Regions from separate parts of the Acetobacterium wieringae genome, predicted to be linked through region 2. Evidence: riboswitches for the same ligand, from Rfam matches in the RefSeq annotation. Region 2 holds a riboswitch; each other region holds the start of a gene.
The links. A riboswitch is a leader RNA that binds a small molecule or an ion and turns the genes downstream of it on or off. The one in region 2 is predicted to bind cobalamin.

Region 1 (3,211 bases), 130 kb from region 2:
AACCGGCAGGCTTTTATCCAGGTCATCAATGCTGTCACCGGAAAAACCTGGTATCATCATTTTCCCTATCCCGAGTTCAATGCCAGAACGGATCGGTTTGATGTGGAGATTGAGAATAATAGTTTTAACGCCCAGGGCCTATCGCTGAATGTCGATACGGCGGAAGGCAGTATCAAAGGGCGGTTGACCTTTCACAATAGCCATCCCTTTCCCAAGGGTTTAAAGCACCCGGGGATCATGGGGCCTTTTGGACTAGTGCCCTTTATGGAATGCTACCACGCTATTATTCATTTGTATCATGAAATAAAGGGTGAGATTGATCTGGATGGGGAGTTGATGGATTTTAATGGCGGAGTCGGTTACATTGAAAAAGACTATGGCCGATCCTTTCCTAAGACCTATCTCTGGTTACAGGCCAGCCATTTTGAGGCTGGCGATGCTTCATTTGTCTTTTCACGGGCGAATATTCCTTTTTTAGGGATGGAATTTCCCGGTTTCTTTGCTTACTTCACTGATTTTAGCGGGATTACCCGCCGTTTTGCGACTTATAATTTTTCCCGGTTGGAGAAATGGGAAGTTGATACCACAAAGGGAACCTGCGCTGGGGAACTTGAAGGTCCGAATGGGGCCCTCGCTTTTAAAGCACAGATGGCCAGTGGCGGACGGCTGCGGGCGCCGGTGGACGGACTGATGGATCGCGAGATTGTCGAGAGTATCACGGCTAAGGTTTGGCTGCGTTTAACAAACAATCAGGGCAATATCATCTTTGAGAGCATCAGTAGCGAAGCGGGGATGGAGATTTGTCTGGAGGAAGGGGTTGCAGTGAAGCAAGAATCCGAATAAATAAAACCCATTGTCAGGCAGAATCATTTATTGAAGTTGCCAAAAAGGTGTTTTATTGGGGATTGCAAGTATGATATAATAAGCCAAATTAAATAATCATTTTCAGGTGCCCCTCGGGGAGAATAGGAAAATAAGTGAGAAGCTTATACGGGCCCGCCGCTGTAAATTGGGAATTGCTGTCTGGATGCCACTGTTAAAAAATGGGAAGGCGACAGCGATGAGGATCATGAGTCAGAAGACCTGCCGGAGAATTAGATGATGAGAGATGTGGAAAGTCTACGCTTTGTTGGCGTAGCTTTTTTTTGTTTAAAAAGGATTTAAAGGCTTTGTAAACAGTGACCAGAGAATAAAAAATAAGCGAGGGACGAATTGAAAGCAGTGGTATTGGAAAAACCGGGAGAATTGGTGATAAAAGATAAGGACATGCCTGTCTGTGGTGATGGCGAGATGCTTGTTAAGGTCAGAGCCTGCAATATATGCCGAACTGATTTAAAATGTGCCACCATGGGGCAAAGGGATCTGGTTTACCCTCGGGTATTGGGACATGAAATTGCCGGCGAGATCATTGCCAGAGGCAAAAATGTAAATGGTTATCCGGTAGGTCAACGGGTGTCTATTCATCCGGGGATTTCCTGTGGGGTTTGCGACTATTGTAAAAGTGGTCAGGATAATCTTTGTGATCAGATTAAGATTATGGGCTTTAATTTTGATGGTGGTTTTCAGGAAGTGATCAAAATTGATAAGCAGGCGATCAAATCCAAGATTGTCAATCTGATTCGGAATGATGATCTGGCTTATGAAGAAATATCGTTTATTGAACCACTGGCCTGTTGTGTCAACATTCAGGATCGCCTTCAGTTGAACCGGAAAGCGGCGCTGGTCATTATCGGTGGCGGCCGTTTGGGCCTGCTTAACCTGTTTGTGGCGAAAGCGGAAGGAATCCAAAATGTGATCCTGATCGAAGCCAATGAAGAGCGTCGTGACCGTGGCAAAGCCTTGGGATTTGATGCCGTTTTTAGCGGCGATGAGCCAGATCTGCTCGATCAGTTAAAGAGTTGCAGCAATGGTCATGGAGTCGACGGAGTAATCCCCTGCTGTCCAGGGCCAGAGGCCTTTGATCTGGCCCTGGAAATCCTCAGAAAACAGGGAACGTTCGGTTATTTCAGTGGACTAAGCCGCAATGAAGACTTCCAACTGGACATCAACCGGATTCACTACAAGGAAATTACCGTAGTCGGATCTTATGGCTGCAGTGTTAAGCATAGTCAAAAGGCCAAAACCCTGCTTGAATCAAGAAAAATTGATGTCCGGCCACTTATTTCTCATCGGGTCAAACTGGAAGAACTGGAACGGGGAATGGACTATATTAGAAACAGCGATGGTTATTCAACCATTGTGGTGATGAAGTGATGGCCGTCTGTCAAAGTGAGATCGAAGCAGTAGTGAATTAATAAATAAGAAAGAAAAATTAAAGGAGCAATTAAATGGAAAAAACAATCAGCATGAAAGATTATGGTCAGGTGATTACCCAGCTGATCAATAAGGAAAACCTGTCAAAAGATGATTCCAAAGAAATGTTCATGGAAATATTAAGTGATAAGCAAACAGCCATGCAACAGGGCGCTTTTTTAGCGGCCCTCAGTGCGAAAGGGGCAACCCCGGCAGAAGTGGCCGGAAGTTTTGAAGCGATTTATGAAGTGGATACCTTTAAGGTGGAACCGGTCACTGAGTTTCCGATTGTGGATAACTGCGGCACCGGGATGGATAGTTTTAAAACCTTTAATATCAGCACCGTGGCATCGATTATTGCCGCTGCTGCCGGAATCCCCATGGCTAAACACGGTTCCCGGGCCTTGACCTCGGTCTGTGGTACCATCGATGTGCTGGAAGCCCTGGGTATCGATATGGATTCTAATGTCGATCTGGTTAAAGAAAGCATCGAAAAGGCCGGGATTGGTATTTTTAATGGGATAAGCCCGGAGGTTCATCCGGTAGCTCTGGGGCGGGTTTTATCGCAAATTTCATTTGGCAGTGTGCTGAATATTTCGGCATCGCTGGCAAACCCGGCGCTGCCGCAATATGGGGTCAGAGGGGTCTACTCCAAAGAAATGCTGGATTTTGTGCCCCAGATCATGGCGGAGATCGGTTATAAACGGGCCATTGTGGTTTTTGGCGAGGTTGGCGACCAGGCCATTGATGAGGCTTCAACCCTCGGTACTACCCATATTGCTGAGCTGAAAGAAGATGGTAGTGTGGAAAAATATACATTTAATCCACAAGATATGTTGATAACTCCTGGAATTGTGGATGAAATCCGCACCTTTAATTCGGTTGAAGAATCGGCGCTATGTATTGTCCGATTGTTAAA
Region 2 (3,211 bases):
CGGGCACTTGCCCGGCAACCCCAACTGCTCATCTGTGATGAAGCGACCAGCGCCCTGGATGTAACCGTCCAGTCTCAGATTATGGCACTCCTAACACAATTGCGAAAAGATCAGGGGATGTCGCAACTGATGATCTGTCATGATCTGGCCCTGGTGCAGCAATGCTGCGACCGGGTGCTGGTAATGCATCAGGGGCGGGTGGTGGAAGCCGGTACCCCGGATGAGGTGATTGCCAATCCCCGGGAAGCCTATACAAAAAAACTGATCGATTCGATTCTGTAAAATATGAAAGGGCATCTCCCCTTGGGTGGTGTCCTTTTTCTATATCTGTTATAATGGGTTAAACAGATATAGAAAATGAGGTGAACGGAGATGCATAAACATCAGGAAGAATGGAATGATGCCGGACATGATAGTAGCCACGGCGGAGATCACCATCATCATCATGAACATACCCAAACCAAATCCGTGTTGAATCGCCTTTCCCGGGCTGCGGGTCATCTTGAATCGGTGAAAAAAATGGTCGAATCGGGAAGAGACTGTACCGAGGTGCTGATCCAGTTGTCGGCGGTGAAGTCAGCCATTAATAACGTCGGTAAAATAATTTTACAGGATCATATTGAGCATTGTATCGTTGATGCGGTGGAAAATAACGACGAAAAGGCTTTGGAAGAACTCAGAAAAGCAATTGACCGCTTTATGAAATAATGGCTGTGGCTAAAAACCGGGTAAAACGCGACTGGCATGGAACGATATTCCAAAACAGAATATCATTTCCACAAAAGAGACTTGCATAGGTGGTTTAAGCATGTTAAAATGGCAAACAGAAACAATGAAAGACACCTGATTGTGGCATTGTTTCTGTTTTTTAGTGTTTTTTAAAACACCGACAACGAATTAAATATTAATAAAACAGGTGCCGGCAGTAACGAAGGGTTACAGGCCGGTGAAAAGGGAAGAGGGGTGAAAGTCCCCCGCGGTCCCGCCGCTGTAAAAGAAGAGTTCCTCCAGGAATGCCACCAGAAATGGGAAGGCAGGAGGTAATGTTGACGCTTGAGCCAGAAGACCTGCCTGCTTTAATTACTCAGACTCTACGTGCGATAGAGGAGGTGTTTTTTTTTGCAGGCTTTTTGCGACCTCGCTATCTTTTTGGAGATGGTGAGGTTTTTTTATGGAAAAAAGCATCAATATTGCCACAGTGAAGTCTTACATTGTGATAGAGCGGGGTTTCTTTACCAGAATGTGCAATGGTAAAAGCCGAGCAAATCAAATAAATAAGTATTTTTTGAGGAGAAAAAGAAAATGAAATTAAAAAAGGGTTTAGCGGTGGTAATGACTGCCGTGTTGTGTGCCGGAATGTTTGCCGGTTGCTCAGGAGCGTCCGCTAAAAGTGATGTGTCGACTAAAGAAGCGTTAAATTATGCCTGCACCAAGGATATTCGGGATATCAACCCGCATTTGTACTCGGGTGAAATGTCAGCCCAGAACATGGTGTTTGAAGGCCTGACCAAGAATGAAGGCGGAGAAGTGAAGCCAGCTCTGGCTGAAAGCTGGGAAATTTCAGCAGATGGACTGGAATACACCTTTCATTTAAGAAAAGGGGTCACCTTTACCGATGGTGCGCCGTTTAATGCTGCCGCAGTCAAGCTGAACATGGATGCCATTCTTGGTAATGCGGAACGCCATTCCTGGCTGGACATGGTTAATGAGATTAAAGAAAATGTGGTGGTCGATGACCACACCTTCAAACTGGTCTTAAAGCATCCCTACTATCCAACCCTGGTGGAGTTGGGACTGACACGACCCTTCCGCTTTATTTCGCCCAACTGTTTTGTCAATGGCACCACCAAAGAAGGGGTTAGCGGCTATATCGGGACCGGCCCCTGGGTCTTATCGGAGCATGTCGACAATCAGTATGCCACCTTTACGCAGAATGAAACTTATTGGGGTGACAAAACTAAAATTAAAACCATTAACTGGAAGGTCATGCCAGATTCCCAGACGATCCTGTTAGCTTTGCAAAACGGCGAGGTCGATTTACTTTTCGGAGCCGATGGTGATCAGGTTGATCTAGATTCCTATAAGAAGTTGGAAGATGAAGGAGCCTACAAAACCTATATAAGTGAGCCGGTCGCTTCACGAGCGATTCTTATCAATAGTAATTCACCGATTACCAAAGATATTAAAGTTCGAGAAGCCATTGAATATGCCGTAAACAAGGAAAACATCATTCAGGGAATTTTAAATAACTCGGAGGATCAGGCCGATACGCTACTGTCTAAAGATGTTCCCTACTGTGATATCGATTTTAAAACCATCGCCTATAATCAGGAAAAAGCCCAACAGCTGCTCGATGAAGCCGGTTGGAAACCAGGAAGTGATGGGGTTCGGGAAAAGGATGGTCAGAAATGTGAGATTACCCTTTCCTATAATTCCAAGAACGCCCAGGAAGGTACCATTGCCACCTCCATTCAGGCCGATCTGGCAGCCGTAGGCATCAAGATGAATATTCTTGGGGAAGAAAAACAGGCCTTCCTGGATCGTCAGAAAACCGGGGATTTTGATCTGCAGTATTCGCTATCCTGGGGAACCCCTTATGATCCCCAATCCTATGTTTCATCATGGCGAATTCCCGCTCATGGAGATTATCAGGCTCAGGTTGGTCTGGAAAAAAAGCAGTGGCTGGATGAAACCATCACGAAGATTATGATCGAATCAGACGACAGCAAGCGGGCCGACATGTATAAAGAGGTACTGACCTATATTAATGATCAGTATGTCTATGTCCCGATTTCCTATTCAAAAACCAAGGCAGTGGGAATCAAGGGACTTGAAGGGGTAAGCTTTAACGATTCGCAATATGAAATCCCCTTCGAAAAAATGTACTTTTCCAATTAATCACCAATTTTGATTATCGAAAACAAAAGGGAGTAAGACCATGAAGCAATACTTCGTCAAAAGGCTCCTGTGGATGATTCCGATTTTGATCGGAATCTCCTTTTTTGCCTTTATACTGATTAATTTAAGCCCCAGTGATCCCGCTGAGGTGGCAATCCGGGTCAATGAGATCACCCCAACGGCTGAAAATGTCGCCCAGATGCGGGAGCAACTCGGTCTCGATGATCCCTTCTTAACCCGCTACGCTACCTGGCTGGGCAATGCCCTACAGGGTGATTTTGGTCACAGTTATGTCAATAATAAACCGGTAGCA
Region 3 (3,211 bases), 430 kb from region 2:
CGTTTAAACTACCCATGATCCAGAACATAATCTGGGTCATCTCTTCCTGATTAAAAATCATCAGTAGATACATAATCGCACTGATGGTTTGACCAATGGCAATCCCGCTGAGCAGCAGTGTCGCCACCGGTACCTTGCGCCCAACCCGGGAAATATTATAAACCACCAGAATCGTGGTAAAGGAACCAACAAAGGCTAAAATCGCCGTACCATTCATTCCGAACAAACTGCTGGAAAAATTCATGACAATACCAATCGTCGCCCCCAGCGCCGCCCCGGAGGACACTCCTAAAATATAGGGGTCGGCCATAGGGTTTTTAAAAATGCCCTGGTAGGCGGCGCCACAGATAGCCAGCACTCCACCGGTAATAAAGGCCAAAATAATCCGGGGCAGACGGACATTCCAGATAATCGCAATGGCCCCGTCACTGATATTTTCCATCCCAAGATCGATATGAAAAATCTGATCCAATAGAATTTTATTGGCATCCCAAAAAGAAATCGATGCCACCCCCAATAAGGTACAGACGTAAATGATGATGATGCACATGGCAATGGACAGGATGATGCCATATTTCTTGACGGTATTCTTCATGTATTCTCCCACTAATCGTTTTGTCTGTTCACCCCCTGAGTCTCTCTACTTAAGAAAACCAGGGGGCGAACAGCCTTCGCCCCATCAGACAAACTTATTTGGTAAATATTTCCGGATAAATGCTTTCGGCAATTAAGGCCATCCCCTCAATAATTCGGGGACCGGGCCGCTGAATCATATCACTTTCCGGGGTCAGGTATTCAAAGTAGATCAGTTGATCATTAATGATCGCATTGATCTTATCAAAACCAGCGGTGGCTTTAACATCCTCCGGTTTGGTATAAAGCGAAATATAAACATCCGGATTATCAGCAATGATTTCTTCGGTGCTGAGCTGCGGCCATTGTTCTGCTCCATCAGCGGCAATATTGACGGCGTTCAAATCGGTCAGCATCGAATCCAAAGTGGACCCGGGACCAGCGGTATAGAATTTTCCGATATCAAAGAAAACTGACTTTTGGGTTTTGGCAGTCTTCGCCTTTTCGATTAACGCTTCTCGGTCAGCTTGCATTTTTTTAACTATTTCAGTCGCTTTGTCGTTGGCATTGGTGACCTCGCCAGCCTGAACAATATTGGCCAGGACGCCGTCAATATTGGCAGCATTAAAGGTAATTACCTTGGCGCCAGTGGCTTCCAACTGTTGTTTGATATCATCGGAGACAAAATCCGAGGCCACCACAATATCCGGTGCCAACTCAATAATTTTTTCCAGGGTTGGTGCGTTAAAACTACCAATATCGGTCACGGCTAAAGCGGCTTCGGGGTAATCACAGTATTTGGTCCGTCCGACGACCTTGTCCCCCTGATCCAGGGCAAACAGGATTTCGGTTGTTGCCGGAGACAATGAGACGATCTTCTGGGGTTCTTTTTCAATGGTCACTGAATTACCGGCATTATCGGTTACCGTGACCGGGTAAGTAGTCGAGCCGCTTTTTGTTTCGACGCCTGATTCATCCGCTGTCGTTTTGCCTGGCTGACAGCCGGTAAAGGATACCATTAAAGCAATCACAGCAAGAATCACCAACCAATTTCGCATGCTTTTCTTTTTCATTTTCGTCCTTCTTTTTCTTTATTTTTTTGCATTTTTTTTGCAAAAATAAATCCAGCTTCCTGTGGAGGCTGGATACTAAACAAACGGTTTAATCCTGTTCTTCCCACCGAAGAATATCAATGATTATGAGTGTCCTGACTTATGCGTATTCTTGATTCTCACTTCCCATCCTTAAAGACAGTGGCACAAAAATCTCGTTGGCAATTACAGTAGCGGGGGCTGTAGAGGTCTTCCACCTCTTTCCTCATCACTTCTTTATTTATATTAGTGGCAGTGTATCATAGAATCGGCAACTTTTCAATTGATTATTTTTGCGGTGGTTTTTCATCATTTATGGCCAGACTCTCAAGCACCGCCCGGGCAAAATCAAGCGGTTCCTTTTCCCGCCAGTCTTCATTGGCCAGCACCTCGTAGGAAATGGTCGTAATCGTTGGCACGGTCAGAATTTCGGCCATTACCTGATCTAAGGGAATGCTGCCTTCGCCGGGAATCCAGTGACGGTCAGCCTTAAAATCATTGTCGGACAGGTGCAGGGCCTTAAGCCGGTCTTTATGCTTTTTTAGAATCCGGCCGCAGTTCTGTTCTTCCAGAAAATCGTGGGAGCTGTCATAGCACATCCCAAAGCGGGGGGCATTAATCTGATCGAGCAGATAACAAAGCAGATGCTGGCGGGAAACATTTTCCACCGCCAGATCGACATCGTATTTTTCGGCGGCATCAGCCAGCTCGGAGAAGAAGGCCAGGCCTTTATCGAGATCCGGCTCAAATTCATCGAGATCATTGGTGTGCATCACCATCGCCGGGATTTCAAAAGCCTGGCAATCTTTGAGATAATCTTTGAACATCTGCAGCTTGGGTTTTATCTCCATCCGGGAGGCGGTCCAGATGTCGCTGTAGCCGATAAAGGGGGCATGGATATTGGTGATCCCCAAACCGTTTTTTCGAACCAACTCCGGGAATTCTTCTTTTTTTAAGGCCCAGGGCTCAAACTCATCCTCCCAGGAAATCATCACCTCATCAAAACCGGCATCGGCAATGATTTTGATGCGGTCTTCAAATTTCATAAAATAGCCAAACCAGGAAAACATACTATACTTCATAATGGCCTCGCATTCTCAAATAAATTTAGTTTTTTTGCTGATATTTACCCATGCCCTTCAAATTGCCACTCTGGTCATCTTTTAAAAACTGCGCTATAATATCTCTAATACTAAAATTGGAGCGTATTCATGAAAAAATATTACAAAGGCATTCTGATCGGCATTGGCTTTATCGCCTTATCCGCCATTCTTTACTATTCGCATTTTTTGATTTTCAAGGATTCCCATCATATCTTTTTGTATCTGCTGGGCGACATTGCCTTTTTACCGATTGAAGTCTTGCTGGTTTCGGTAATTTTTCATAAGGTCATTGAAGATAAAGACAAAAAAGAACGGCTCAAAAAAGTCAACATGGTGCTCAGTGTTTTCTTCTCTGAGGCTGGTGTCGAACTGATGCAGTTCTTTTCCCGGGAAGATCAACACCTCCCAGATTTTCGCGAATTTCTGCTGATCAAACCGCAGTGG

Region 1: another riboswitch for cobalamin. It lies ahead of CHL1_RS00770 (alcohol dehydrogenase catalytic domain-containing protein); the one in region 2 lies ahead of nikA (nickel ABC transporter substrate-binding protein).
Region 3: another riboswitch for cobalamin. It lies ahead of CHL1_RS02150 (ABC transporter substrate-binding protein); the one in region 2 lies ahead of nikA (nickel ABC transporter substrate-binding protein).

The regions. Positions count from the first base shown of each region.
Region 1 covers NZ_CP097897.1:152,757-155,967, forward strand. Annotated here, with positions in the region: gene CHL1_RS00765 (tocopherol cyclase family protein) at 1-843, shown strand, start outside; cobalamin riboswitch at 931-1,105, shown strand; gene CHL1_RS00770 (alcohol dehydrogenase catalytic domain-containing protein) at 1,222-2,253, shown strand; gene trpD (anthranilate phosphoribosyltransferase) at 2,328-3,211, shown strand, end outside.
Region 2 covers NZ_CP097897.1:18,349-21,559, forward strand. Annotated here, with positions in the region: gene CHL1_RS00085 (ABC transporter ATP-binding protein) at 1-282, shown strand, start outside; gene CHL1_RS00090 (metal-sensing transcriptional repressor) at 373-708, shown strand; cobalamin riboswitch at 898-1,089, shown strand; gene CHL1_RS00095 (hypothetical protein) at 1,047-1,202, shown strand; gene nikA (nickel ABC transporter substrate-binding protein) at 1,303-2,898, shown strand; gene opp1B (nickel/cobalt ABC transporter permease) at 2,939-3,211, shown strand, end outside.
Region 3 covers NZ_CP097897.1:450,205-453,415, reverse strand. Annotated here, with positions in the region: gene CHL1_RS02155 (FecCD family ABC transporter permease) at 1-595, opposite strand, end outside; gene CHL1_RS02150 (ABC transporter substrate-binding protein) at 690-1,646, opposite strand; cobalamin riboswitch at 1,754-1,946, opposite strand; gene CHL1_RS02145 (sugar phosphate isomerase/epimerase family protein) at 1,952-2,746, opposite strand; gene CHL1_RS02140 (hypothetical protein) at 2,876-3,211, shown strand, end outside.